DNA from 4 places in the Bacillus sp. VA15 genome. Region 3 is predicted to be linked to each of the others. Evidence: riboswitches for the same ligand, from Rfam matches in the RefSeq annotation. Region 3 holds a riboswitch; each other region holds the start of a gene.

Region 1 (7,396 bases), 450 kb from region 3:
AGCATCACAAGCAGCCGTTTCACGACTTCCACCTGCTTTCGTCAGTCTTTTCTAAAGAAACCAAAAATCCCGGTCGTTTGAACAATGTTCGTAAATGCTTTCGGATCAACTTCTTTGACGATCTTCTCTAAATCGTACAATTCGTACCTTGTGATGACGATAATCATCATTTCTTTCTGTTCGTTCGTAAAGGCTCCTTTGGCCGGAACAGTTGTGATGCCGCGCACCATTTTCCCGTAAATGGCTTCTTTGATTTCGTCCGCTTTTTTCGTCACGATCATTGCCGTGAGCTTCATATGGCGGGTGTGAATGGCGTCGATCACCCTCGTTGTCACATACAGTGTAACCAGGGTATATAATGCTTTCTCCCAACCTTGCAATAATCCTGCCGTCAAAATGATAATCCCGTTCAGAATGAAGAAATACGTGCCGACGGGTTTATCCTTCCACTTTGCAAGCACCATGGCGACGATATCGAGACCGCCTGTTGAAGCGCCGTATTTTAATGTTAAACCGATACCGACTGCGGAAATGACGCCGCCGAACACTGCGTTCAGCAAAATGTCATGTGACAGGCTTGTTTCCGGCAGGATCCCCATAAACAGAGTAGTGAGTGCGACACTTAAAATGCTGTACACCGTAAACGATTTGCCGACCTTCAGCCACCCTAAAATACCGACCGGAATGTTTAAGAGGAACAAGAGCGTTCCCGTCGATATGTAAAAGGGGGCATATTGAACAATGACGCTTGATAAAAGCTGGGCGACACCCGTAAATCCGCTGGCATATACATCTGCCGGTATCAAAAATAAGTTCAGCCCGGCCGCATTGAGTAAAGCGCCGATGATGACGATGAGTAATTTTTTTGTTTGATCTAGTACCATGGCATGTTCCTCCGCTCTTTCTTCTTATTATGTTTTCCCTTAAAACAAATATTTGAACACGATTTTGGCAAATTAATATGATATAGTTGGCTTAACTCTTATGATAACGAGCGACAACGGAAAGAAGGGAAGCAATATGACAGTTCATCTCATCGCTGACAGCGCCGCTGATTTGCCTCGTTCTTATTTTGAAGAAAACGGCATTGGCTTTATTCCGCTCAGAGTCTCTCTCAGCGATAAAGAATTCGAAGATGCAGTCACGATTGATGCGGATCAAATATTTGAAGCGATGCAAAATGGAGAAACGCCTAAGACGTCCCAAGCCTCACCGCAAACGATTAAAAATGTGTTTTTGCAATATGCCGAAACAGGTGATCCCGCTCTTTACATTGCCTTTTCCTCAGGCCTCTCCGGCACGTATCAGACAGCTGTGATGATGGCCAATGAAGTGAAGGAGGAATTCCCCGATTTCGATTTACGGGTCATTGATTCCAAATGCGCTTCATTAGGATACGGCCTGGCTGTCCGGCATGCTGTCGATCTCTGTATCAACGGGAATACAATACAAGAAATTGAAACGTCTGTAAAGAACTTTTGCGAACAGCTTGAGCACATTTTTACCGTTGATGACCTCACATATCTTGCAAGAGGCGGCCGCATCTCCAAAACATCCGCTTTTGTCGGCGGCCTGCTGAATATTAAGCCGCTGCTTCAGATGGAGGACGGCAAGCTTGTGCCTCTGGAAAAAATTCGCGGACAGAAAAAACTTTTCAAACGGATCATCGAACTGATGAAAGAACGCGGTGGTGATTGGGGCAATCAAACCGTGGGGATCAGCTACGCTGCGAACGAAGAAAAAGCCATTGACATGAAAAATTTGATTGAAGATACGTTCAAGCCGAAAGAGATCATCATGCATTCAATCGGTTCTACAATCGGCTCACACGCCGGTCCCGGCACATTGGCGATTTTCTTTTTGAAAAAGTGAGCAAACAAAAACCTCCAGATATTTGATATATGCTGGAGGTTTTATATTAATTTTTTATTTACATAAATGATGACTCCAGCTCCATATGCCAAAATCATTGGCGGAATCAACTGATCTTGTCCCTGAAATGAAATAAAACCGTTTAAAAGAAGAAATATCCCTGAATTCAGAAAAAAGTATCCCGCAATACTAGCCAGGCGGTCTTTGTCACGTATCCGAGACTCACGGAAACCGGACAATATCCATGTTTGCTTTTTTATTCCTGCCATATAAGCAATCCAAAAGAAAAGCATCGCAATCAAGATCAATAAAAAATCGATGCGAATTTCCACGAACTCTCCCCCTGTCTTTTAACTGACAAAACACTCTGTCTCCCCTAATGATACGTAACAAAATTTTATTTGTGAAGTTCTTATATAAAAAATAGAAGGCCTGTGCGGCCTTCTATTTTTTCTCGTATGTCCATCCGTCTTCCTGATACACTTTTCCGTTTTTCATCAAATGGCCGAGCGCGCGTTTAAAGGCGGCTTTGCTCATATTAAAACGTTCTCTGATATCGTCAGGCTGGCTTTTGTCACCATACGGCATAGCACCGTTTCTTGTTCTCATATACGTCAGAATGTACTCGGCATCTACAGACAATGCATCCTGTTTTCTCGGAAGCAGCGACATGTTGACTGAACCGTCTTCTTTTACTTGAATCACCCGTCCCGTGATTCTTGAGCCGAGTCTTGGCTCCTCTTTTCTTTCTGACGGATGGATAAAACCGCGGATACCGTCGTCTGTGATGATGAATGAACCCGTTGCGATTAATCTGTACACCGTACCTGTCAGCTCTTTATTCATCAGATCTTCTGAAGCGTCGGTAAACAGTTCGCTGATGATATCTTCAGGCGCTGGTTTCGCAAACATGCGCCCCCGGTTCGTCACTTTCAGCATACAGTAGAGCTTATCCCCTTTTTGCGGCCAGACATCCTCGTATGGCGGCAAATGCTCAGTTGCAACAAGCGCATCCTTAGATAAGCCGACATCAACGAAAACGCCCATATCTTCCACTTTATCCACCACTTCGACCCAGCCGTACTCATCAGCGCTGATGACCGGAATTTTCATCGTGGCCGCAAGTCTTTCCTGCTGGTCCACGTATATAAAGACCTCTACCTCATCTCTGTCTTCGATATCCTCAGTTATTTCACTGTTATGTAAGAGAATCGTATCTTCTCCGTCGGTTAAAAAGTAACCGAAGTCAGTTTGGTGATCTATACTCAAGGTTAATTGCTGCCCTGGTCTCATGCTATCGTCCTTCCTGTTCCGCTTATTTTTCTGCGGATTCTGTTAACATTTTTTCCAATCATCACAAATTGATTCTTTGTTCTGTTGGAAGTTTCTCTTTATTCTACTATAATCAACACATAAGTTAAATGTTATGGAGGTTTTCATATGGCAAAAGAAAGTTCATTTGATATTGTATCAAAGGTGGAATTGCCCGAAGTGCAAAATGCGATTCAAATCGCACTGAAAGAAATCAGCACACGCTATGACTTTAAAGGAAGCAAAAGCGACATTTCTTTAGATAAAGAGGAGCTTGTCCTCGTTTCTGATGACGAATTTAAATTAAGCCAGCTGAAAGATGTACTGGTCAGTAAATTAATTAAACGAAACGTGCCGACAAAAAACATTGATTACGGCAAGGTTGAAAGCGCGTCAGGCGGAACAGTGCGCCAGCGTGCAAAACTTGTTCAAGGCATTGACAAGGACAACGCCAAAAAAATCAATACCATCATCAAAAACTCCGGACTGAAAATAAAGTCTCAAGTGCAGGATGATCAAGTGCGCGTCACCGGAAAAAACAAGGATGACCTGCAGCAGATTATCACAGCAGTGCGGGGCGCGGATCTGCCAATTGACGTTCAATTTATAAATTTCAGATAAATTTTCTGAATCCTATTGATTATTGTCTTTATTTTCGGTAAATTTGGAGAAAGGGAAAATGCCAGGCATCTTTAGGGCACTTCCTGAACACGAAAATTTTATATCCGTTCTTATCAAGAGAAGCAGAGGGACTGGCCCGACGAAGCTTCAGCAACCGGTGTAATGGCGATCAGCCATGACCAAGGTGCTAAATCCAGCAAGCTCGAACAGCTTGGAAGATAAGAAGAGACAAAATCACTGACAAAGTCTTCTTCTTAAGAGGACTTTTTTTATTTCTCTTTTTTTCCTTGCTGAATGTGAATAAAGGAGGCAAACAATGGGACTTTTAGAAGATTTGCAAAAACAGGTGTTAATTGGCGACGGCGCCATGGGGACACTCCTCTACTCCTATGGCATTGACAGGTGCTTTGAGGAGCTCAACATTTCAAAGCCGGAGGAAATTCAGCGCATACATAAAGCGTACGTTGAGGCTGGAGCCAACATCATTCAAACAAATACGTACGGGGCCAATTATATTAAATTATCCAGACACGGGCTTGAGGATGACATCAAAAAAATGAATCAGGAGGCGGTAAAAATCGCGCGGGCTTCAGCAGGCGATGCGTACGTGCTGGGGACGATGGGCGGCATCCGTACCTTTAATAAAAACGCGTACAGCCTTGACGAAATCAAACGCAGCTTTCGCGAGCAGCTGTACCTGCTGCTGCATGAAGAGCCAGATGGCTTGCTGTTAGAAACGTATTATGATTTGGAAGAAGCACGTGAAGTGCTAAAAATCGCGCGCAAAGAGACTGGCCTTCCGATTATGCTGAATGTCTCCATGCATGAGCAAGGCGTACTGCAGGACGGAACACCGCTTTCTGAAGCATTGCGATCGATCGCGGATCTCGGAGCTGATATCGTCGGCATTAACTGCCGGCTCGGTCCTTATCACATGATTGAAGCGCTTAGCGAAGTGCCGATTTTTGATGACGTGTTCTTATCAGTTTATCCGAACAGCAGTCTTCCCTCGCTTGAAGAAGGCCGGCTCGTCTATGAAACAGACGACACGTATTTTCAAAACAGCGCGTCAGAATTCCGCAAGCAAGGCGCGCGGATTATCGGCGGTTGCTGCGGCACCACGCCGAATCACATCCAGGCGATGGCAGAAGCGGTTGGCGGGCTTGCTCCGATTACAGAAAAAGAAGTCAAAACCCGGGCGAAGGAATTCATTTCTGTTCAGCATGAGCGGACAGAGCCCGGCCTGAATGAGATCGCAGCGGAAAAACGCTCCATTATCGTAGAGCTGGACCCGCCGAAAAAATTGAGTTTCGACAAATTTCTGTCCGCTGCTGCTGAATTAAAAGAAGCGGGAATCGACGCCCTGACCCTCGCTGACAATTCCCTGGCTACTCCGCGGATCAGCAATGTTGCCTGCGGCGCCCTTGTGAAGCAACAGCTCGATATGCGCTCTCTTGTCCATATTACATGCCGTGACCGAAATATTATCGGCTTGCAGTCACATTTAATGGGTCTGGATACGTTAGGGCTGAATGACGTGCTGGCCATTACTGGCGATCCTTCTAAAATCGGGGATTTTCCGGGTGCGACGTCTGTGTATGATTTAACATCCTTTGATTTAATCAGGCTGATCAAACAATTCAACGAAGGACTGTCCCTGTCTGGAAAACCGCTTGGCAAGAAAACGAATTTCTCAGTCGCCGCCGCATTTAATCCTAATGTCCGCCATCTGGATAAAGCGGTAAAACGGCTGGAGAAAAAAATAGATTGCGGCGCCGATTATTTTGTTTCACAGCCTGTCTATTCCGAGCAGCAGCTTGTCGATATCCATAACGAAACAAAGCATCTGAAGACACCGATCTATATCGGCATTATGCCACTCACAAGCAGCCGAAATGCTGAATTCATCCACAATGAAATTCCGGGCATTAAGCTATCTGACTCTATTCGCGAAAAAATGGCCCTCGCCGGCGAGGATAAAGAGAAACAAAAAGCGGAAGGCCTTGCGATTGCACGCTCCCTGTTGGATACGGCATGCGAGCTGTTTAACGGCATCTACTTGATTACGCCTTTTCTCAGATCTGACTTAACCGCCGAGCTCACTTCGTACATTCAGCAAAAAGATGAGCAGCGCCAAAATATCTATTTGCATTAATACCTTGAAGACTGCCTGAGCCAATCGGGCGGTCTTTTTCAACGTAATTCGTGTTACGATAAAGAAAATCAGTTTATGAGGAGGATCATCATGCTCGAAGTTAAAACCATTTCTGCGGAAGATACATACGACATCCGGCACCGCATCCTGCGTCCCCATCAATCCATCGAACAATGCAAATATGAACAGGATCATGCGGAAGGCGCCTTTCATCTCGGTGTGTTTTATGAAGGAACCCTGATCAGCATCGCTTCTTTTTCCCCTCAAAATCAGCCATTATTAACGGAATCCCCTGCATATCGGCTGAGAGGCATGGCGACGCTTGAAGGATATCGTGATCAAAAAGCCGGAAGCACGCTGATCAAATATGCGGAACAAAAACTGGCAGACAGAGGCGTACAGGCGGTCTGGTGCAATGCAAGACAACATGTCAAAGGCTACTACGCAAAGCTTGGCTGGGAGGAACTTGGCGAACCGTTTGAGATTCCCGGCATTGGCACTCATATTGTCATGTACAAAACATTCGGAACAAGCAGGTGACCCGTATGAAGATAATGGATGAGCTGATTGAGCTTCATGAAGAACATACCTCCGGACTATTGCGGCTTTGCAGGCAAGCCGGGTGGCCGGATTATGGCGAACAAGAGCTGGCACTGCTTGTCCAACAGGGGCGTTTTTTCGGTTATCAAAATGTCCGGGGAGACATTATTTCCTGCATCGGCTTGTTTTTGTTTGGCCGTCTTGCCTCTATCGGACTCGTCATCGTAGACAAGGAATACAAACGGCTCGGTCTCGGGCGGCGGATGGTAAACGCGTGTATCAGTAAAACGGATGAAAGCACCGCCATCAGGCTTTGCGCCACAAAAGAAGGTTTGCCGCTTTATGAGAAAGCGGGTTTTCATACAGCGGGTTCAGTCCGAAAGTACAGCTGTCACAGTTTTCAACCGATTGAAAAGCAAGATCATCTTGATGCTAAACTGACAGCCTTTAGAAAACAAGACTTTCAAGAATTAGCCACGGCCGATCTGGCAGCCTTTGGCGGAGATCGATCAAATCTTCTGCAGCAGCTTATTTCCACTTCAGAGGAATGCGTCATCGCCAGAAACAATGAGGGACAGCTGATTGGCTACGGCCTATCTGTACAGACACCTGTCAATTTGAAATTCGGCCCCATCATTGCCCCATCATCAGACGTGGCTGCACAATTCATCAACAGGCTGGCCGCCGGCAAACAAGGTCCGATGCGCATCGATATACCGGGTGAACACACATCTTTACATGACAGGCTGATAGAAATGGGATTTCAAGCGGACGAAGAGCCACCGCTTATGCTTTACCAGATAAAGATGCTTCCTGACCAAAATGGACACTTATATGCGTTGATTTCACAGGCGCTCGGTTAACCCTCCTTTTTCCCGAACAGGTATTTTCTGTTCG
Region 2 (7,396 bases), 380 kb from region 3:
GAGAGCGCCTTCAGCGTGTTCAAAGCGGACTGTTTTAAGAACAAGGCTGGCAGCAAGTGCTTAATCGCCTCAGTGTCATCCTCATTTTGGCTGGCGTACAAGTATGCGAGAATCTGGCGGACGATCCGTCTGCTGTAAAACGATTGGACGCCGCGGTCTGCTGTATATGGAATTGACGAATGATGAAGTCTTTCGTATATAGCACGGCCTCCGCTGTTTGTGCGGTAGAGAACTGCAAAGTCTTCAGGTCTTGCCCCGTTTTGAATTTTTTCTTTGATATCGGAAACGACCATTGTTGCTTCTTCCTCTTCGTCATAAGGATAAAACAGCACAGGGACCTGGACGTCATCTCGCGCCGCTTCAAGCATTTTGGCATACCTGTTTTTGTTCTTTTTCACGACGATATCAGCACTGGAGACGATCGGGTGCGTAGACCTGTAGTTCGCGGTTAAATAGATCGTCTTCGCTCCAGGGTAATCCTTTTGAAAATCAAGAATAAAAGACGGATTGCTTCCGCGGAATGCGTAGATAGACTGGTCATCGTCACCGACGCAGCACAGGTTTTGCTCCGGGCTTGCCAGCATTTGCATGATTTTATATTGAACCGGGTTAATGTCCTGAAACTCATCAATTAAGATATAAGTAAACCGAGATTGATATTGTTCCAGAAGATCCGGCCGATCGATAAACAATTCATAGCAGGCTGAAGCCATGTCATCAAAATCAAATTGGTTGTGCTCTTTTTTCTGGCGTTCATAATGTTCATATAATCGATAGACTTGTTTTTCCCACTCATCTTGTAAAGGGATGCGTTCATTCGGCACATAAGTGTTTTTCCAGAAACCAATCTGCTGCAGGGCCTGATCAACAGGGAAATCCTTCTCATCTATACCTTCTTCATAGAGTGCTTTTTTGATATATTGTTCCCGCTGCCACTCCATTTTCAGCAGATGCTCGCCGTTCCATTTAGCAGAATCATAGTGATACAAAATCTTATAAAACAAGCTGTGGAATGTTCCGGTGACAAGTCTTCTCACTTTTGCAGGCTGTAATCCGTACTGCTTCGCCATACGCTCTTTCATTTCGGCGACGGCTTTTGTCGTAAAGGTGACAAGCAGCATGTTTTCCGGCGGTATGTCTAAGTGTTCAATCATGTGGGCGGCGCGAGCCGTTAGCACCCGTGTTTTCCCGCTTCCCGCACCTGCAAGCACTAGCAGTGGGCCTTCCGTTTCCGTGACAGCTTTCAGCTGATCCGTGTTCAAGCCGACAGACGGAAATAGATTCGTATCAGGTTCTATTGTTTTTTGAACAAATGGTGTTCCGGGTTTAATGCTTCTCGGCCGCTTCCATTCAGTGACAGCTGAAGACGATTCAGCAGCGATCGCTTTTCCCTTGGGCAAACGAAAGACACCGGATTCCTGATCGTCTTCTTTTTTCTCCTCTTTAGCGGGTTTCGTTTCGCAGGCTTCCTCACATGCCGGAAAATGGCCTGGCTGGCGGTGGATAAACTCCGGCGGATCGGTGATATTGAGCCTTAACAAAACGGGTTTTCCGCAATGAGAACAAAATAAATGTCCTTTTATTCCTTCTTCAAAGAGGAATTGGTAATGTTCTCTCGAATATGTATGTAAATGTATAGTTCGATCATTCAGTCGGGCGCATTTCAAACAGGGATCCTCCCAATCAAAAAAAGGTGTTCATTACAGACAAAGACTATCATATCAAAAGAAACGTGTTTCAAAAAGTAAGTTTAAGGGAAAAGAGACAGCAGAAGGGTGGGTATCGTATGATATATGCAGGTCAAATTCAGAACCAGCAATACGCTCAATATGCAAATAGAACGATTGGACATAAGCAGGATTACGCCGGAACCGAAAAAATCAACTATGTCTCGTTTCAGCGGGTATACAAGGAACTTGAAAAGCAGCAGGAGAATCAAACGGCCGCTGAAAGAAAAGTAAACGAGACAAAACGTAAGCGCTCTCTTTATAAGAGATTGCGAGAAAAAGGAATGGGCACTTATATTAATCGATATGTATAAAAAACCGTTCACATCAAGAGAACGGTTTTTTATGTGCGGAAAAAATCCGGATCTCAATAGACCCGGATGCTGTTTAGTCTTTAATCATTTGTAAGTGGGGAATGCCGGCATCGAGAAATTTTTTTTCAGAAAGCACGCGATACCCGTGTTTCTTGTAAAACGGCACAGCCTGCGTTTGCGCGTTTAAAATGAAACCGGAAGCGCCGCCGTCTGCCGCCGCTTTTTCGAGTGCCTTCATAATGATGCCGCCGACACCGGAGGAGCGGTGGCTTTTCAATACGCAAATCCGCTCTAACTTGCCGTAGCCGTCCTTCATACGCCATCTTCCGGCGCCGACAGGCTTTCCGCCGTCATACACGACGATATGCTCCGACTCATTTTCAAGTTCGTCAATTTCTTCTTCAGCAGGTACGTTTTGTTCTTTGACAAAGACTTCTTTTCTTACATAAAATGCATCTTTCATTTGTTCTTCATTTTTTGCGATAACTGCTTCCAAACGATTATTCTCCTCCGCCTAGCAAGAAGGTTTCATATACTGTCCACGATCCGTTTTCTAGCTGGTAAAGCAAGTGGAAACGATCAACGATTTCTTCATGCGACACTTCCTGCATTTTTAATTGTCCCAGCACATCTGAATGCTCATCGTCGGAAAGATTTTGGCCGACCGTCACATGCGGAACGAAATTATATTCCTGTTCACCAGCCAACACACCGGTGTATAATTTTTCATTGAGTGTTTTTAATTCTTCCGTCGGCTCTGCTTTGATGTAAATGACATTATTGACAGGCGCAAATGAGCTGTATTTTGTCATTTTGAGAACGATCGGATGGGACTCCTTTGCGATGTTTCTCAGATGTGATACAAGCTGATCCGCTTTCTCCTCTTTACATTCAAACGATGCTCTCAGCGTCAAATGGGGCGGGATCAGGGAATAGCTCGGATCATAGCGCTTTCTGTAAGAGTTCGCAAGGTCTTGGAGTTTTTTTGATGGAAATAAAACGATTCCGTATTTCATATTATGTCCCTCCTGGAAATAAAGTATGATAGAATATCAAAGCATTTTTTTCAGCGCCGGCGTGATGAGCGGCTGCCAGTATGTCCATTTGTGATCTCCGTCAAATGATTCAAAATAATAATCGGAAAGCTTCTCCTCCAGCAGCTGTTTCAGCTCCTGATTCGGTTCTGTAAAGTCCAGAATGTTTCCGTCTGTCGTGTGGACGTCAGTTTCTTTTGTTCCGATTTGGTGATAAATAGAGAGGTGTTTGATATCGTCTGACTGTTTCACAGCTCCCAATACATGTTTGTCAACATAGGGAGACTGCATGATGATGTTTCCGAACATATTCGGATAATCAAGCGCTGTCATAAGAGAAACGGTCGCTCCGAGAGAATCACCGATCAGCGTCCGACCGTAGCCGACTTGATAGGTTGGATACTCGTCATCCGCAAACGGAACGAGCTCATGGGCGATGAACCGTTTATACGCCGAAAATTTTGAGCCTTCCGGATGATAGGTTTTTCTGCGCTCTTTTACATCCTTATAAGGAACACCGATAATAATGCTCCGGTCTATTTCTCGCTTGGACAGCAATTCTTCGACCTGTCTGCCGATTCTCCCCAGCCTGAAATAATCGTGGCCGTCCTGCGCGATAATGACATGGTATTTATAAAGCGGGGAGTAGTTGGACGGCAGATAAACGAGCAATGTCATTTCCTCGTTAAGCTCTTTTGAAAAGAATTTCTTTTCTTGCACTGTGCCGTTTTTCGGTGCCATAATGCATTCCTCCAGGACATCACTAGACTTTCTTGCTGTTTTCCATTATTGTACCATGAATTATTAGAAATTTCTCTCTTTAAACTGTTCGGAACTCGAAGAAAAAAGTGTTGAAATAAACTGCAAATTGCGCTAATATAAAACAATCAGAAAATTGAAATCGATATTTCTTATCGTGAGAGGTGGAGGGACTGGCCCTTAGAAACCTCAGCAACCGGCTTGTTTTGCATTATGTGCAAAACGCCAAGGTGCTAAATCCAGCAAGCGTTTTTTATGCTTGGAAGATAAGAAGAAGCGTTAAACCCCTTCTTCTTATGAGGAAGGGGTTTTTTATTTTGAAAAGGGAAGGTGTCAGCTATATGTCACAGCACGTTGAAACGAAATTAGCCCAAATTGGAAACCGAAGCGACGAAGTAACGGGAACAGTGAGTCCTCCTATTTATTTATCAACAGCATACCGCCACAGAGGAATCGGAGAATCTACCGGATTTGATTATGTCCGCACAAAAAATCCGACACGCCAGCTTGTTGAGGACGCGATCGCCAGCTTAGAAAACGGAGCGAGAGGGCTTGCCTTCAGTTCGGGAATGGCTGCCATCCAAACGATTATGGCGCTGTTTAAAAGCGGAGATGAACTGATCGTTTCATCGGACCTATATGGCGGCACATATCGTCTGTTTGAAAACGAATGGAAAAAATATGGATTGACCTTTCATTACGATGATTTCAGCGATGAGGACTGTTTACGCTCTAAGATTACGCCGAATACAAAAGCGGTGTTTGTGGAAACACCGACAAATCCGCTCATGCAGGAGGCGGACATTGAAAAGATCGCCCGGATCACAAAAGAGTACGGTCTTCTGCTGATCGTTGATAATACATTTTATACACCGGTCTTGCAAAGGCCGCTTGAGCTGGGAGCCGACATTGTGATTCACAGTGCAACCAAGTATTTAGGCGGGCATAACGACCTGCTTGCGGGACTTGTCGTTGTAAAGGATGAGCAGCTTGGTGAGGAAATGTTTCAACACCAAAATGCGATCGGCGCCGTCCTGCCTCCGTTTGATTCGTGGCTTCTGATGAGAGGAATGAAGACGCTGAGCCTCAGAATGCGCCAGCATCAGGCAAACGCGCAGGAGCTTGCGGCGTTTTTAGAAGAGCAGGAAGAAATTTCTGATGTACTATATCCCGGAAAAGGCGGCATGCTGTCCTTCCGTCTGCAGAAAGAAGAGTGGGTCAATCCATTTTTAAAAGCGCTGAAGACCATTTGTTTTGCAGAAAGCCTCGGCGGGGTGGAGAGCTTTATTACATACCCTGCCACACAGACGCACATGGATATTCCTGAAGAAATCCGCATCGCAAACGGAGTCTGCAATCGCTTGCTGCGTTTTTCAGTCGGAATTGAACATGCGGAAGATTTAAAAGAAGACTTAAAACAGGCGTTATGTCAGGTCAAAGAGGGAGCTGTTTCATTTGAGTAATCACAATTGGACGCTGGAAACCCAGCTCGTGCACAATCCATTTAAAACAGACGGCACAACAGGAGCGGTCAGTGTACCGATCCAGCACGCATCAACTTTTCACCAATCTTCATTTGAAGAGTTTGGCGCATATGATTACAGCCGCTCAGGAACGCCGACAAGAACAGCACTCGAAGAAACAATTGCCGCACTGGAAGGCGGAACGAGAGGATTTGCTTTCAGTTCAGGCATGGCTGCGATCTCAACAGCATTTTTATTGCTGTCACAGGGTGACCACGTTCTTGTGACAGAAGATGTATATGGCGGAACCTTCCGCATGGTAACAGAGGTGCTGACCCGGTTTGGCATTGAGCACACGTTTGTTGATATGACGGATAGTAACGAAGTGGCGCGGAATATCAAGCCGAATACAAAGGTCATTTATATGGAGACACCGTCAAATCCGACACTTGGGATTACTGATATTAAAGCGGTTGTTCAGCTTGCAAAAGAAAACGGCTGTTTGACCTTTCTGGACAATACATTCATGACACCTGCACTGCAGCGTCCGCTTGATCTCGGTGTGGATATTGTGCTTCACAGTGCAACAAAGTTCTTGAGCGGACACAGTGATGTGCTCTCAGGCCTGGCTGCTGTAAAGGATGAAGAGCTTGGGAAGCAGCTGTATAAGCTGCAAAACTCGTTCGGCGCCGTCCTTGGCGTGCAAGATTGCTGGCTTGTGCTGCGCGGATTAAAAACATTGCAGGTCCGTTTAGAAAAAGCAAGTCAAACAGCTGAGCGGCTTGCGGAATTTTTCCAGAAGCATCCGGCGGTGAAGCGCGTGTATTATCCGGGGCTGGCTGATCATCCGGGCGCTGAAATCCATAAAAGCCAGTCAACGGGAGCGGGCGCCGTGCTATCTTTTGAGCTTGAAAGCAAAGAGGCCGTTAAGAAATTAGTAGAGAATGTATCACTTCCGGTCTTTGCTGTAAGCCTCGGCGCCGTGGAATCGATTTTGTCTTATCCGGCAACGATGTCTCACGCGGCAATGCCTAAGGAAGAGCGTGAAAAACGCGGCATCACAGACGGCCTGCTCCGTCTTAGCGTGGGAGTCGAACATGCAGACGATTTAGAACGTGATTTCGCACAAGCGCTGAAAGAAATTGCGCCAGTGGCGGTTCGATAAAAAGAAGCCGGGGATGGCCCCGGCTTCTTTTGTTATTCATCATCAGGATTCAGAATCGCGAGGACTTGATGATCCTCCCAAACGCCGTTGATTTTCACATTTTTTCGGGCGATGCCCTCTTTATGAAATCCCGCTTTTTCCAATACACGCATGGACCCGAGGTTGCGGGGCATCACACCGGCTTCAATACGGTGCAGTTTCAATTCGTGAAACGCAAAATCAACAATCAATTTGACGGTCTCTGTCATAAGGCCCTTTCCATTATGGGCTTTGTCTAAAAAATACCCGATGAACGCAGTTTGCAGCGCCCCGCGAATGATTTGAAAGAGCGAAACCGTCCCGATTAATGTATTGTCTGACGCAGCGAAAATGCCAAAATGATACTCTTCATCTTCCTCCAGTCTTTGCTGATACTCTGCTATTCTTTTTCTTTGCCCCTCAACCGTATAGTAATCGTCTGCGCGTATCATGGAGAACTGTTCAAAGAAATCCTGGTTTTCGCTTTGCAGCCGCAGATTTTCTTCCGCATCCTTTACTTCTAAAGGTCTTACATAGATGTTTTTTCCTTTTAACATATCAGTGATCTCTCCGTTCTCATGTCAGCATTCCTCTTACATTATTCTGAGGAAAGTGTAAAAATCCTTTTTATAAGAAAGAAGAAAACCAGTTTCCCATAAAGGTGCCGACATAGTTCCCAATTAAGTAGCCGAGCGTACCGACAAGCATGATCGGGGCGACAAGCTCCCGCCATCCCTTGGCAATTGCCATCGCAGCTGCGGTCGTAGGCCCCCCGACAGCAGCGTTGACAGCGAGCAGAATTTCTTCAAGCCGCACGCGGAACAATTTTCCGACGGCTAAGGAAACAGTTAAATTGCTAATCGCAATGATAAACACAAATAATAGAATAAAAGGCGCATTGGTAACGATTAAGCGC
Region 3 (7,396 bases):
CTTTTTTAGTCAATGTGATTGGTCCGCCGACGTATGTATTGCCGCGGCTGAAAAGCTTTTTAACACCCGGGTGCTCCTGCTCATCCGTTTTATACACATTGACAGCTTCTTTTTGTTTGTCAGGCACGTATAGGTCTTCGATTTGGATAACGCCGTATGTTTCTCCTTCATACGTTAACTTTACCGTTTCACCGACTGACAGTTCCGCTGCTTTTTGCGCATCAACCGGAAGCGTGATTGGAAGGGACCAGACAACGCCGGAAGAAAGACGCATGCTTTCGACAACAGATACGTAATCTTTTTCATTAAAGAAGCCTTCGATCGGGCTGTATGCACCGATTCCGATTAATTCCAAATCTGCGAAAGAAATCAAATCAAGTTCAATTTCTTTTTGAATGCTGCTCACATCATATGATTCATCTACTCTGTTTACTAATGTTCCTCCGTGTGGTGCTAAGCTCATAATATCGATTTCCTCCTAGTTAACATATAAAATAACTCAGATTAATGATCAGATTCCCCCGCCTTGTTCGTGGACAGAGCGTCTCTCTTTACGTATGGCCTTCGTCAGGCTGACGGCACCGCCCGCCGCTAAAAGCACACTTACCATGATAAAGATTGAATAATAATCCGCTTTTAAAAACAAGGATACAAGCAGATAAGAAATTGATAAAGATAAAAACGGCGATACAATCCATACCTTCAGCATCGTTTGAACAACTTGTTTATGGAACACGTTCGGACCGTTTTTTGCCATGCCTATTCCGATAATAGACGATGACGTGACTTGCGCCAAGGGCACTGGCATCCCAAATACAGAACTGATGATCACCAGTCCGGCTCCTGTACCGGATAAGAGAATGCCTTCTCCTTTTGAGAATCTCGTAATTTTCTTCCCGTTTGTTTCTAACACCCGCCGGCCTAATAACAACGCGCCAAGAGCAACAAAAGCTCCCCCGTATAAGGTTCCTTTCGTTACATCCAGCACACCGGCCGCCACTAACGGGCCAACGGCATTCGCCACATTGTTCATACCGGCAGAGAATGCTTCAAAAAATCCGGCACCTAACAAAACAATGCCAAGGATTTTTTGCTTTTTAGAAGATTTAATTTCAATCTTAAAATAACGAAACAGCTTAGATACAAAATATGTGAAACCGAAAGCGAACAGCGGGACAAAAACCCAAAACGACACAATGACCAGCAGGTTGTTCACAAACAATACTTTGTAAGCCACTCCCACGCCGACAACTGCGCCGACTGTTACTTCACTTGTCGACAAAGGAATGCCGAGAAGATTAGCCGTAAAGAGCGACAGCGCAGCGGCTCCAATAATGATGCAAACAATCGTCAGTGTAATCGTCTGCTCGGGGATAATCCCGGAGCTGATGGTTTTTACAACCTCGCCCCCGCCAATGACCGCCCCGGCCAGCACACCGACTGCGCATAGGATCAAAGCGTAGGTTTTCTTTTTAATGGCTCCAGAGCCGTAAGCAACTCCCATCGAAGCTGCAGCGCCGCTTGCACCAATATTCATCGCGAAAAACAAGCTAAATAAAATAGCGGCTAGTTCCATTTTGCAGCTCCTTATTCATGCAGTCCGCATTCTGTTTTCGCCATACCATTCCATCTGCCTGAACGTAAATCCTCTGCGGTAAAAGCAGGAGCCGTGCAAGGCGCGCAGCCAATACTAGGATATCCTTGATCATGAAGCGGATTGTAGTCCAGCTCATTCCGGGATGTGTATCTCCAAATGTCTTTCCAAGTCCAATGGATAAGCGGGCATACTTTTACTGATTTGAATTTTTCATCTTTGTTTAAGAAATTCGTATTGGCACGGCTTGGCCCTTGATCGCGGCGCAGACCGGAAAGCCAGGCTGGATGTCCTGAAAGCGCCTCTCTTAAAGGAACAACCTTTCTAAGATAGCAGCACTGATTCGGCTCTCTTTCCCACAGTTTGTCACCATGTTCTTCGGCTTGCTCCTCAGGGGTAAGGTCTGGTTTTTTCAGGATGATATTAAGACCCGGATAACGCTCTTTCACTCGTTCAATCGTTTCATAGGTTTCTTTAAAATGAAGTCCTGTATCAAGAAACACAATCTCTGCGTCTTTTTTTACTTTATAAATTAAGTCAATCAGAACGATTCCCTCAATTCCGAAACTGCAGGCATAAACAAGCTGATTGCCGTAATGGCCGTATGCCCACTTTAAAACTGAAAGCGCTCCTTTATAAGGGTCGTCTTCCGGAAATGTAATCGTTGGTTCTTCCCAATTATCGTACGTTAACATTTCTTCTTTCCTCCTTTCGGAGACAAACAAACAGTAGCTTTCTGCCGGTTGTCTTTTCCCAATTGTAATGTGATGCGCGGCTGCTGTTATCACATACAGCCTTTTTTCCTCTTAAAATAAAAAACTTTCAATCCGGCGGAAAGAAAGACAGGAACAGCATGTAGCCCTTATCTTTCAAAATGGAATTCATTTTGCTGGAAGTAGCACCTTACAAACTATGCAGGTTGCCGGGCTTCATAGGTCCAGTCCCTCAGCCGCTCTTGATAAGTTTTTAGATTTGTAGTAAATTTTAGCACAATTCTAACATAAGTCAACCCGACTTTTTTTATAGGATTAATAAAAAAACAGGCCGAGTGGCCTGTTTTCAAGTACAACAAGGCTTTGAAGCCTCTATACATCACCGAAATTTATTTCTTATTTTTTAAACCAATCTTTTGACTCGGGATTTCGTTTCCACGTTTTCAGCTTTTCTAGATCGTCTGAATGAATATTTCCGTTTTCGAGCGCGACCTCTGTGAGCGTATCGTAATCAGTTAAAGAGTAGTATGGAAGTTCTGCCTTTGCGAAGGCTTCCTGCGCTTTAGGGAGCCCGTACGTAAAAATGGAGACGACACCGAGCACTTCACAGCCAACCGCTTGTAAAGCTGCCGCAGCTTCAAGTACGCTTCCTCCTGTGGAGATTAAGTCTTCAATAACGACAGTTTTTTGCCCCTTTTGAACAGCTCCCTCAATCTGATTGCCTTTTCCGTGCGCTTTCGGCTTGCTTCTCACATAACACATCGGAAGATTCAAACGGTCAGCCGCCAGAGCAGCATGAGGAATACCGGCTGTAGCTGTTCCCGCAATCATTTCAGCTTCAGGAAAATGCTCTTCGACAAGCTTGCTGATACCTGAGGCGACATCATTTCTGACCTCCGGGAAAGATAGCGTAAGGCGGTTGTCACAGTAGATTGGCGATAAAATGCCGCTTGCCCATGTAAATGGCTCGTTCGGGCGTAAAAATACAGCTTGGATGTCTAATAGATGTTTTGCGATGATTTGTTTCATGATTTGATTCCCTCCCATTCGAGTCTGACAGCTTCATAGGCTTTTACTGGGTCTTTCGCTTTGGTAATCGAGCGTCCTACCACAATCGCTGATGAACCTTTCTCTTTTGCAATTGCAGGTGTCGCTACGCGGATTTGGTCATTCGCAGCGTCCTCTGACATCCTGATCCCCGGAGTGACAGTCAGAAATGAAGGCGACACCGCTTGGTAAATGGCTTTTGCTTCATGAACAGAGCAGACCACTCCATCAAGTCCGCTTTCTTCTGCCAGCTTGCTGTAGTGCACGACCGTGTCGATCAAAGGCTTTTCGATCAGCAGTTCATTCTTCATCATTTGTTCAGATGTGCTTGTCAGCTGGGTTACCGCGATAAGTGACGGGCGTTTTTTTCCGGAAAGCGTTCCTTCTTCTAAGCCTTCCAGAGCTGCTTGCATCATTTTTTTGCCTCCGGCCGCATGAACATTGACGAGGTCCACCCCGAGACCGGCAAGGCGCTTCATCGCTTTGTTTACAGTGGTCGGGATGTCATGAAGCTTTAAATCTAAAAACAGCTCGCAATTTCTTTCTTTTAATTGTTTAACTATAGAAGGCCCTTCTTGATAAAAAAGTTCCATTCCAACCTTTACAAATAACGGTTCTTGCTGAAAAGGCGCTAAGAACGCAAGTGTTTCTTCAGCTGATGCAAAATCAAGCGCGATGATGGGCAGGTTGTTTTTCATGGTTCCAGCTCCTTCCGATGCATTCTTCAATTGATTGATAGCCGTATTGACGCAAAACAGATGGAAGCTGTTCAATCATGTCCGGGCATGCAAAAGGATTCACAAAGTTTGCTGTTCCGACAGCGACCGCGCTTGCTCCCGCGAGAAGAAACTCCAGTGCATCTTCGGCCGTCTGCACGCCTCCCATTCCGATAATCGGGATATTGACCGCTTGGCTGACTTCATACACCATGCGAATGGCAACCGGCTTCACGGCAGGGCCGGAAAGCCCCCCTGTTTTATTCGCTAATATCGGCTTGCCTGATTTTAAATCAAGCCTCATGCCGATTAATGTGTTAATCATCGTAAGACCGTCCGCTCCCGCCTCTTCGATCGCAGATGCAATTTCTGTGATATTTGCCACGTTCGGGGAAAGCTTTACATAAACGGGTACTTCTGAAACCTCTTTAACCGCCTTCGTCAAATCAGCAGCCATTTCAGGGTTCGTGCCAAAAGCGATTCCGCCTGTTTTCACATTCGGGCATGAAATGTTCAATTCAAGGGCATGAACATTAGGCGCTTTGCTGATATGCTCTGCGACTTCAACATAATCCTCGACTTGAGAACCTGCGACATTTGCAATGATTGGCGTATCAAACTGCTCAAGCCACGGCAGCTCATTTTGCAAAACGCTTTCCAGCCCCGGATTTTGGAGACCGATCGCATTGAGCATTCCGGCGCCAGTCTCAGCTACCCTAGGCGTCGGGTTCCCGAAGCGAGGCTCCTTTGTCGTAGCTTTGATCATAATTGCTCCGAGACAAGATAAATCATAAAAACGCGCAAACTCTTTTCCAAAACCGAAGCAGCCTGATGCAGGAATGATCGGATTTTTCAAATCAAGTCCCGGCAATTTCACCTCTAGCATTACAGCGCCACCTCCTGAGCTTTAAATACAGGTCCGTCGAGACATACTTTTACGTAGGATGTCTCACTTTCGTTTGTATGGCACACACACGCGAAGCAGGCGCCGATTCCGCAGCCCATTCGTTCCTCCATGGACAGGTAAACTTCTTTATGGGCATATTCCTGTTTTAATGCCTTCAGCATCGGTGTCGGCCCGCAGCTGAGGAGAATGTCAAACTCTAGATTTTTCTGTTTAATCACATTTGTAACAAACCCGGTTTCCCCATAGGTTCCGTCAGCTGTTGCCACATACGTGTCTCCGTACTGCCGGCATTCTTCTTCGTAAAAAACATCCTTTGCCGATTGGAATCCTAAAACGTGTATGACCTTGACCCCTTTTTCGTTCAAGCGTTTCGACAGCTCTTGGAGAGGCGGCACACCGACACCGCCTCCTACCAGCAAAGCCGTCTTTCCGGGTTGGACTTCATTGACAGGAAAGCCATTTCCCAAAGGCCCGAGGACATCCACAAGTTCTCCCTGCTGCTTCAGTGACAAGAGTCTTGTTCCTTCCCCATCTACTCGATAAATGATGGTGACTTCATTTTTTTCAAAGTTGACGTCGGCGATGCTGATTGGTCTTCTCAAAAGAGGCGTAACCGCTTCGCTCACTTTAAGATGAAGGAACTGTCCCGGGGTTGTAAACCCTTGGACAAGCTCCCCTTTCAGAACCATTTGATACACCCGGTCTGCAATTTGCTGGTTAGAACATACTGTCAAATACGCTTTTTTCATATAGTGACTGCCGCCTCCTGATTTGTGTTGACTGCCGGCATTTGATCAGCACGGAATGTCATGCTTTCCAGCACTCGCAATATCGCTTCTGCCGTATCTAAAGATGTTAAGCAGGCAACACCGTTTTCTACTGATTCACGTCTGATTCTAAATCCGTCTCTTGCCGGCTGCTTTCCTTTTGTCAGCGTATTGATGACAAACTGCGCTTCTCCGTTTCTGATCACGTCAAGCAAGTTCGGGCCGTCCTGGCCGATTTTCCCGACGACTTTCGCTGGAATTGAAGCTTCTTTCAGGTAACCTGCCGTTCCTTCAGTCGCTAAAATGTTGTAGCCGATCGCATGGAACCTCTTAGCGATGGCAAGCCCTTCTTCTTTATCCTTATCAGCCACTGTTAAAAGCACGGATCCGTAGTTAGGGATTTGAATGCCTGAAGCAATCAGAGCTTTATAGAGCGCTTTTTCAAGGGTGGAATCTTTCCCCATGACCTCACCTGTTGATTTCATTTCAGGCCCTAACGTAATGTCCACTCTTCTCAGCTTAGCGAAGGAGAAGACCGGCGCTTTTACAAATACACCTTGCTGTTCAGGCTGAAGGCCCTCTGTATAGCCAAACGCAGCCAGCTTTTGGCCGAGAATGACTTTTGTAGCAATGTTCGCCATTGGGATACCCGTGATTTTACTTAAGAACGGTACGGTTCTGCTTGATCTCGGATTTACTTCGAGCACGTACACTTCACCTTGTGATAAGACGAATTGAATATTGAGCAAACCGACAATGTTCAGCCCTTTAGCAAGTGCGATCGTGTATTGTTCAATTTTTTTCTTAATGTCCTCTGTGAGTGACTGAGGCGGATATACAGCGATTGAGTCTCCGGAGTGAACGCCCGCACGTTCAATGTGTTCCATAATTCCCGGAATGACGACTGTTTCACCATCAGATACTGCATCCACTTCAATTTCTTTCCCAGTTAAATATCTATCAATTAATACAGGGTGCTGCGGATTGATTTTGACTGCGTTTTTCATGTAATGAAGCAGTTCTTTCTCATGATAAACAATCTCCATCGCCCGGCCGCCAAGTACATAGGAAGGGCGCACCAGTACCGGATAGCCGATATCACTCGCGATGCTTACCGCCTGATCAACTGATGTCGCTGTTTTGCCAAGCGGCTGCGGAACACCGAGTTCTCCAAGCGCTTGTTCGAATTTATCCCGATCTTCCGCACGGTCTAAATCTTCTAACGAAGTCCCAAGGATTTTCACTCCGCGTGCAGAAAGCTCGTCAGCAAGGTTAATGGCAGTTTGTCCGCCGAACTGTACGACAACGCCCACCGGCTGTTCGAGGTCAATGATGTGCATGACATCTTCAATCGTAAGCGGCTCAAAGTACAGCTTGTCTGAGATACTGAAGTCTGTTGAAACGGTTTCCGGGTTGTTATTGACAATAATGGCTTCATAGCCTGCTTGTTTAATTGCCCATACAGAGTGAACAGTCGCATAGTCGAATTCAACACCCTGACCGATTCGAATCGGCCCCGAACCAAGAACCATCACACTTTTCGTATCTGTAACGACAGATTCATTTTCCTCTTCGTATGTGCTGTAGAAGTATGGCGTTTCTGATTCAAATTCCGCCGCGCACGTATCCACCATTTTGAATACCGGCGCAAT
Region 4 (7,396 bases), on a different contig from region 3:
TTGCCTCAGTTGTCGTTATTCCTAAAAAATGTCCGATGTAAAAGTGAATATCTCGTTCTTTTATAAGAAAGGTATCACTTTTTTCATATGCTTTTGGATGGTTCATTTGCTTTAAGCCTTCACCGATAAAATATCCAGCTAAAGCAACACCGATTCCTAAAAAAACGTCCATATGCATGCCTCCATTATGTCGATGTTATGTTATACGGGCTTGGCATACTCCGGGTTTCATTTTCAACAAAAAAAACTGCCAGAACGTGATTTGGGCGTTTTTTTGTTCATGCTTTTTCAATCTGTACACGTCCTGAAAAAAAGGTGGCGCCGCCGCCCATATCGGACAAGCGGTCTGGGGTAAGCGCGTTTACAAGCTGTTTTTTTCCTGTTTCATCCGCCCATAATCCTTGGCTGACTACGACCCCGGGCAGCACTTGTTCTCCGACTGCAGCGGCCAGCTCGCATTCTCCCCGACCGTTCCAAATTCGTACAGGATCCCCATCAATGATTCCATGTTCTTCAGCATCTTTTGTGTTGATAAAGAGCTTTGGCGTCCTTTCAAGCTTGATGTGCTTTGCATTGTTGGAAAACGTTGAGTTTAAGAAATTATGGTTTGGCCCCGGAACATACATAAACGGAATTTCGTTATCGCATGTAAGAGGCGTATGTGTCGGTAAAGCCGGGAAACCGGCTTGTTTCATTTTCTCTGAGTATAATTCTATTTTTCCGCTTGGAGTCGGAAGTTCGCCTGGAAACAGCGGCTTTTCGCGTTTCGCTTTCATAAATGAATGCTTAGTAAGTGAATCGTAATCAATCTCCGCCAAATATGGGTTATCTGGATGGTCAAGCGCCTGGCGGATTAATTCTTCATCTGAATCTTTGAGCTCCTGGTCTGTGAACCCCATTGCTTCAGCCAGTAATCGGAACACCTCAGTGTTAGACTTGCTTTCTCCATATTTCTCAATCACTGGCTGCTGAAGCTGAATGTAATGGTGCCAGTAGGAGGTATAAAAATCAGTATTTTCAAAAGCGGATGTTGCAGGCAGTACAATGTCCGCATATGCAGCCGTTTCCGTTAAAAATAAATCATGAACCACAGTAAACAGGTCTTCCCGCAGCAAGCCCTGTCTGACTTTATTCGCTTCTGGAGCGACAACGGCTGGATTCGTCCCGTAAATAAAAAGAGAACGAATCGGCGGATCGGTTTCCAAAAGCACTTTGCCCAGCTGATTCATATTAAATGATCTCGGTGTGCGCCCCTTCAGTAAGTCAGGCCGCTGCAAGGCATTTGTGTTATATTCTAAAATTCCGCTGTTATGCTTAATTGCGCCGCCCCCTGTGTGCAGCCATTGGCCAGTGACCGCCGGAAGACAGGCAATCGTCCGTACAATCATCCCGCCGTTATCGTGGTGTTGAAGTCCGTTTCCGATTCTAATAAAAGCAGGGGAGGTTTCGCCGTACATTCTTGCCAGCTGATACATATCTTCGGTGCTGACACCGGTGATCAGTGATACCTTCTCCGGATCATACTGTTTCACGTGTTCACGGAGCTCTTCATAGCCGACCGTGTATTCAGACAGAAATGCTTCATCATGAAGGTTTTCTTTAAATAAGATGTGCATGATGCCAAGAGCAAGTGCGCTGTCGGTTCCGGGTTTTATGGGAATAAACCAATCTGCAAGACGGCCTGTCTGGTTTTTATGAACATCAATCACGACAATTTTGGCACCTTGTTTTCGTGCTTTTTGGGCGATAGTAATTTGGTGCATATTTGTACTGACTGCGTTGATTCCCCAAAAAATAAATAGTTTCGTATGAATGGTTTCCTCAGGATCAATTCCCGCACTTATACCCATTGTATATTTATAGCCCTCTGATCCTGCTTTGCTGCAAATCGTCCTTTCGAGCTGGCTTGAACCCATGCGGTAAAAGAAGCGGCGGTCCATACCTTCAGCTGTTAATTTCCCCATATTTCCGTAAAAGCTGTACGGAAGTATGCTTTCAGCTCCCTCTTCATCAATCAGCTGTTTCCAGCGGGAGGTAATGGTATCGATTGCCTCTTCCCAAGAAATCGGTTCGAATATCGCTTGGCCTTTCGCACCTGTCCGTTTAAGCGGTGTAGTCAGCCGCTTTTCATCATAGATGCGCTCCGTCATGTTTCGGACTTTGTTGCATATGTTTCCGGCTGTGACAGGATGATCAGGATCACCTTGGACTTTCACAATTTTTCCGTCTTTTTTATGTATTAACAATCCGCACTGATCCGGGCAGTCAAGCGAGCAAACGGATTTAAAAATGCCGTTTTGTTGTGTGGCAAAAGATTTCATGGCCCAGTTCCTCTCTCTAGTTAGATATTTTGTAAGAATTATAACATTTCGGATGATAACGTCAATTCTGAAAAAAGAGATTGACATCAATCTGAGACTTCTTTATGATAAACGTATTCTTCATTCTGAAAATTACATACTCAACATTTTCTATCCAGAGAGGTGGAGGGACTGGCCCTATGAAACCTCGGCAACATTATTGTGCCAATTCCAGCAAGCGTCAGCTTGAAAGATAGGAAAGCAAGGTTTAAACCGGCGTCTGTCTGTAAACAGGACACGCTTATACATGAATCTCTTTCCATCTTCGGAAAGAGATTTTTTTATGGAAAAATATGATGAAAAGGATGTTTTGCACCATGACGGTTTTGGTTACGGCACCGTACAACGAAGAAGGACGAAAAGAGCTTGAAAAATTGTTCGGCTCAGTTACTTATCATCCCTGGAAGGAACAAGGCCGGGCATACCGGGAAGATGAACTCATTCAGCTCCTAAAAGAAACACATGCGTTAGGCTTGATTACTGAGCTTGATCAAGTAACAGACAGCGTATTTGCATCTGCTCCAGAACTTTCATTTGTGGGCGTGTGCAGAGGAATGCCATCCAATGTGGATGTGGCCGCAGCATCAAAAAGAGGTATACCCGTTTTCTATACACCCGGGCGGAATGCACAAGCGGTTGCTGAAATGTTTATCGGTAATGTGATTTCCTTTCTCCGCCATACCAGCTCCTCTAATCAATGGCTGAAGGATGGAAAATGGGACAGCGATTACTTGCAGGCTTATGTCAAATTTAGAGGGAACGAATTAACGGGAAAAACGGTCGGCATGGTTGGGTTCGGCGCGGTTGGTCAAAGGATTGCAAAACTGCTGACAGCGTTTGACTGTAAAGTAAAGTATTACGATCCATACGTACAAGACGATCATCCGCTGTATGAAAAAGTATCTCTCAAAACGGTGTTTTCAGACAGTGATATCGTTTCTGTCCATCTGCCTCGTACTGAGAAAACACTGAGACTTATTGATCGGAAGTATTTTAATCTGATGAAAGAGAGTGCGGTTTTCGTCAATACTTCAAGAGCAGTTGTGGTAAACCGTGAAGATCTTTTATCTGTATTAAAAGAACATAAAATCAGAGGAGCGATTTTAGACGTTTTTTATCATGAACCTCCAGAGGAATCAGATTACGAATTCATTTCATTGCCTAATGTTCTGGCAACACCGCATCTCGCTGGAGCAACCTTTGAAGTAGAAGATCATCACGTGACGATCCTGAACGAAGCCCTCAAAAGGTGGAAGGTTGGAAAAACTCTTAATATTCCGACACTGTATAACAAAGATGAGCTGAAAACAGAGGTTTAAGAGAGGAGGTTACAGGAATGAAAAAACAAAAAGGCTATCTCGTTTTTGATATCGGCACAGGGAATGCGAGAGTAGCGGTCGTAAGTGTATCGGGCAGCGTTCAAACGGTTGAAAGGGAGGACATCGTGTATGCTACCGAGACGCTTTACCCGGACAGCCGTTATTTTTCTCCTCAGGTGCTGTGGAAGCAAGTGATGAAACTGGCAAAACGTGCGCTTTCTCGTTCAGGTGATATTGACATTATTGGTTTGACATCGACAAGTCAAAGACAGGGGATTGTTCTGATCGATCAAAACGGCGACTCTTTTCTCGGGCTGCCGAACATTGATAATCGCGGCCGTGAGTGGGAGGAGAGTATACCCAATCAGGAAGAGATATACAGCCGCACAGGCCGCCTCCCGACTGCACTTTTTTCTGCGCTCAAGCTTTATGGTTTAAAACAGCGTCAGCCCTTTTTATGGGAAAAGACTGCTAGTTTTACAAGCATCAGTGATTGGGTGACATATCAGCTGAGCGGAATTTTGACATATGAACCATCGCAGGCAACCGAAACCCTGTTGTTTGACGTGAAGCAAAACACTTGGTCAGAAGAGATGTGCGGCATATTCGGCTTTTCACCATCCATCCTTCCGCCTCTTGTAAGAGCGGGAACAGCGATTGGAACGATAACAAATGAATATGCGTCCGAATTAGGCCTTTCTATAACTGCTAAGGTTATAGCAGGGGGCGGTGATACACAACTGGCTGTGAAAAGCACTGGCGCTGCGCTTGAGGACATTGTCATCGTATCAGGGACAACAACGCCAATAACCAAAATTACTGCTGATCATGGCGACACAAAACATAAAGCATGGCTGAACTGCCATACAGATCAAGGACATTGGCTTGTGGAAACGAATCCGGGAATTACCGGCCTGAATTATCAAAAATTAAAACAGATATTTTATCCAAATGAATCGTACGAAGTGATGGAGGAAGAGATTTCTGCCCTTGCTAAAGAAGACAATGCGTGTGTGGCGGCTCTCGGTTCTTACTTATCGGCAGAAAAGAATGCGTTAACGAGAGGCGGATTTCTTTTTGATGCCCCGCTTTCCTCAAATTTAAAGAGAGCACATTTTGTACGTGCGGCGCTGCAAGAGATCGCATTTTCGATCAAATGGAACTTTGACATTTTAACAAAGGTTACTCCGTTTGAACGTGACTTTGTTTGGGTGTGCGGAGGAGGATTCCAAAGCAAAGCACTCACTCAATATATCGCGGACCTTCTTCAGAAAAAAATCTATGTCCAAGAGGGATATCATCAGGCATCTGTCGTTGGCGCTGCAGTCATTTGCAATGAAACCTTTCAATTGACGGAAGAGATGTCAGCAAATATCCGGGTGATCGAACCGCAGGACTGTCGGGTCGAACTGGCTTTATATGAGGAATGGAAGCAAACACAGCGTTTTTTTTCAGAGTCAGAAAGCAAAGTGTTGATATAAGGCGGTATGTGCTGCTGTTTTAAGGAATGAACTAATTTTCGGCTTTAACAAGGTAATACGGTAATTGATATCAGCATCTAAGGAGGAGACAGATATGTTAGATAAAATGGGAATACCGAAGCGGCTTGCCTGGGGGTTTTTAGGGGTTGTTTTGTTTATGATGGGAGACGGGCTTGAACAAGGCTGGCTCAGCCCGTTTCTGATCGAAAACGGACTTACGGTTCAGCAATCCGCTTCAATTTTTAGCATTTACGGGATTGCGCTTGCCATAGCTTCCTGGTTTTCAGGTGTATGTCTCGAAGCATTTGGCGCAAAACGGACGATGTTTATGGGGCTGTTGTTTTATGTGATCGGTACAACTGCCTTTATCGTGTTTGGATTTGAACAGCTGAACCTTCCTGTGATGTATGTGACTTACTTCGTAAAAGGGTTAGGCTACCCGCTTTTTGCTTATTCTTTCTTGACATGGGTCATTTACAGAACACCCCAAAACAAACTGAGCACTGCTGTCGGCTGGTTTTGGATTGCATATTGCCTCGGCATGTTTGTGTTTGGTGCTTGGTACTCAAGCTATGCGATCAAAGCATTCGGCTATTTGAATACGCTTTGGAGCTCGATATTCTGGGTATGTCTCGGTGCCATCTTCGCATTGTTTATCAATAAAGACCGTTTTGAAAAGAAGAAACGAAATAGATCGGAAACAGCCGAGGAACTTTTAAAAGGAGTTACCATTCTTTTTACGAATCCTCAGGTGCTTACAGGCGGAATCATCAGAATCATCAACAGCATTGGTACATATGGTTTCCCAGTCTTTTTACCGATGCACATGGCTCAGCACGGGATTTCAACCAATGTGTGGCTGCAGGTTTGGGGAACGATTTTTCTGGGGAACATTGTGTTTAACCTTATCTTTGGAATTGTCGGCGATAAATTCGGCTGGAAAAATACCGTTATTTGGTTTGGTGGAGTCGGCTGCGGTATTTTCACCATCCTATTATATTATGCACCTGTTTTCTCCGGCGGAAGTGTAGCGGTTGTCAGCGTGATCGGCTTTATTTGGGGAGGTTTGTTGGCAGGCTATGTACCGATCGGTGCGATTGTGCCGACGGTGGCCGGAAAAGACAAAGGAGCGGCCATGTCTGTGTTGAATTTGGCTGCAGGTTTATCAGCGTTTGTCGGTCCTGCGCTCGCTTGGCTGTTCATCGGTCTCGTCGGTGCGCAAGGCGTCGTCTGGATCTTTGCGGTCCTTTATCTTGCGAGTGCAGTCATGACGAAATGCATTCATATACCTGAGGAAAAAGCAGTACAGGAGGAAACGTCTCCTCAATATGCATCTTAATCAGAAAGCGCCCTGTCTCAGGGCGCTTTTTATCATTTGTTCAGTAATGCAAGGATTTCCGATACGGAATGCTGTACAAATGGCTGATCTGGGCGGGATTTCATCATCACAGTCAGCCCGATGAGAATAAAATAAAGGTCTGCGCCTTTGTTCAGCGTTGATCTTGCTTTTTAACTCGCCTGAACGACGTATCTTGAAGTGGCTTCGTAGCCTTTCTCCCAAACAGATTCATAGCGGCTTCCAACGCTTGATCTTCATTGAATTCACGATGACGAGCCATCAACATTACCTCTTTTCGTATCGTTCAGTATGTTATTATTGTATGAATTGTTGAGGGGGCTGTAAAACTTTTCTAAATAAAAATAGACAACATATTGACAATAGAGTACGAAATGTTATGATTATAAAGACAATATATTGTCTTTTATGGAGGGAGCATCATGGATTATTCTAAAGAACTGAAAGATTTATTTTTAATGCAGCAGTCTTACGCTACACTTTTTTCCGTCTTAAACAAAATTCAATCACGCGGGGACGATTATTATGAAAGCTTAACGTCAAGACAATTTATGACGATGGTTGCCATACTGCATTTACCGGAAGAAGAAACGACATTCAACAACATTGCAAAAAAATTAGGCACTTCAAAACAAAACATCAACAGGCTTGTCAGTAGCATTGAAAAAAGAGGTTATGTCACCACTGTACCAAGTAAACGCGACAAGCGAGCGGTTAATGTGAAGATTACTGATTCAGGAAAACGTGTCATGGAGGAATGCGGTGAAAAAGCGGTGTACTTTATGGCAGATCTATTTAAAGAGTTTTCTACGGAAGAGCTGGAAATATTGTGGGTTTTATTGAAGAAGCTATACAGTTTCGATGGAGAAGAACAGGATG

What was found. Region 3 has a riboswitch for S-adenosylmethionine ahead of AC0DBE_RS06845 (phosphoadenylyl-sulfate reductase). Riboswitches for the same ligand answer to the same signal wherever they lie in the genome.
Region 1: linked by a shared signal. The riboswitch ahead of AC0DBE_RS09320 (bifunctional homocysteine S-methyltransferase/methylenetetrahydrofolate reductase) and the one ahead of AC0DBE_RS06845 (phosphoadenylyl-sulfate reductase) in region 3 are both predicted to bind S-adenosylmethionine.
Region 2: linked by a shared signal. The riboswitch ahead of metI (cystathionine gamma-synthase/O-acetylhomoserine thiolyase) and the one ahead of AC0DBE_RS06845 (phosphoadenylyl-sulfate reductase) in region 3 are both predicted to bind S-adenosylmethionine.
Region 4: linked by a shared signal. The riboswitch ahead of AC0DBE_RS05295 (2-hydroxyacid dehydrogenase) and the one ahead of AC0DBE_RS06845 (phosphoadenylyl-sulfate reductase) in region 3 are both predicted to bind S-adenosylmethionine.

What each region holds. Positions count from the first base shown of each region.
Region 1 is NZ_JBVQPQ010000002.1:831,692-839,087, forward strand. It holds gene AC0DBE_RS09290 (BsuPI-related putative proteinase inhibitor) at 1-23, opposite strand, end outside; gene AC0DBE_RS09295 (YitT family protein) at 42-884, opposite strand; gene AC0DBE_RS09300 (DegV family protein) at 1,021-1,872, shown strand; gene AC0DBE_RS09305 (DUF3784 domain-containing protein) at 1,914-2,204, opposite strand; partial or broken gene AC0DBE_RS09310 (CvfB family protein) at 2,317-3,214, opposite strand; gene AC0DBE_RS09315 (YajQ family cyclic di-GMP-binding protein) at 3,313-3,804, shown strand; SAM riboswitch class I at 3,912-4,029, shown strand; gene AC0DBE_RS09320 (bifunctional homocysteine S-methyltransferase/methylenetetrahydrofolate reductase) at 4,121-5,959, shown strand; gene AC0DBE_RS09325 (GNAT family N-acetyltransferase) at 6,050-6,499, shown strand; gene AC0DBE_RS09330 (GNAT family N-acetyltransferase) at 6,505-7,362, shown strand.
Region 2 is NZ_JBVQPQ010000002.1:759,316-766,711, reverse strand. It holds gene AC0DBE_RS08910 (ATP-dependent helicase) at 1-1,667, opposite strand, end outside; gene AC0DBE_RS08905 (hypothetical protein) at 1,787-2,041, shown strand; gene AC0DBE_RS08900 (GNAT family N-acetyltransferase) at 2,115-2,537, opposite strand; gene AC0DBE_RS08895 (YjcG family protein) at 2,542-3,057, opposite strand; gene AC0DBE_RS08890 (esterase family protein) at 3,094-3,816, opposite strand; SAM riboswitch class I at 3,984-4,107, shown strand; gene metI (cystathionine gamma-synthase/O-acetylhomoserine thiolyase) at 4,176-5,297, shown strand; gene metC (cystathionine beta-lyase) at 5,290-6,462, shown strand; gene AC0DBE_RS08875 (GNAT family N-acetyltransferase) at 6,495-7,037, opposite strand; gene AC0DBE_RS08870 (DUF819 family protein) at 7,108-7,396, opposite strand, start outside.
Region 3 is NZ_JBVQPQ010000002.1:381,365-388,760, forward strand. It holds gene sat (sulfate adenylyltransferase) at 1-463, opposite strand, end outside; gene cysP (sulfate permease) at 512-1,576, opposite strand; gene AC0DBE_RS06845 (phosphoadenylyl-sulfate reductase) at 1,588-2,289, opposite strand; SAM riboswitch class I at 2,454-2,559, opposite strand; gene pyrE (orotate phosphoribosyltransferase) at 2,704-3,336, opposite strand; gene pyrF (orotidine-5'-phosphate decarboxylase) at 3,333-4,052, opposite strand; gene AC0DBE_RS06860 (dihydroorotate dehydrogenase) at 4,021-4,956, opposite strand; gene pyrK (dihydroorotate oxidase B electron transfer subunit) at 4,956-5,726, opposite strand; gene carB (carbamoyl-phosphate synthase (glutamine-hydrolyzing) large subunit) at 5,723-7,396, opposite strand, start outside.
Region 4 is NZ_JBVQPQ010000001.1:955,311-962,706, forward strand. It holds gene AC0DBE_RS05285 (hypothetical protein) at 1-172, opposite strand, end outside; gene AC0DBE_RS05290 (molybdopterin oxidoreductase family protein) at 279-2,321, opposite strand; SAM riboswitch class I at 2,469-2,560, shown strand; gene AC0DBE_RS05295 (2-hydroxyacid dehydrogenase) at 2,654-3,679, shown strand; gene AC0DBE_RS05300 (FGGY-family carbohydrate kinase) at 3,697-5,160, shown strand; gene AC0DBE_RS05305 (RbtT/DalT/CsbX family MFS transporter) at 5,255-6,499, shown strand; gene AC0DBE_RS05310 (MarR family winged helix-turn-helix transcriptional regulator) at 6,940-7,396, shown strand, end outside.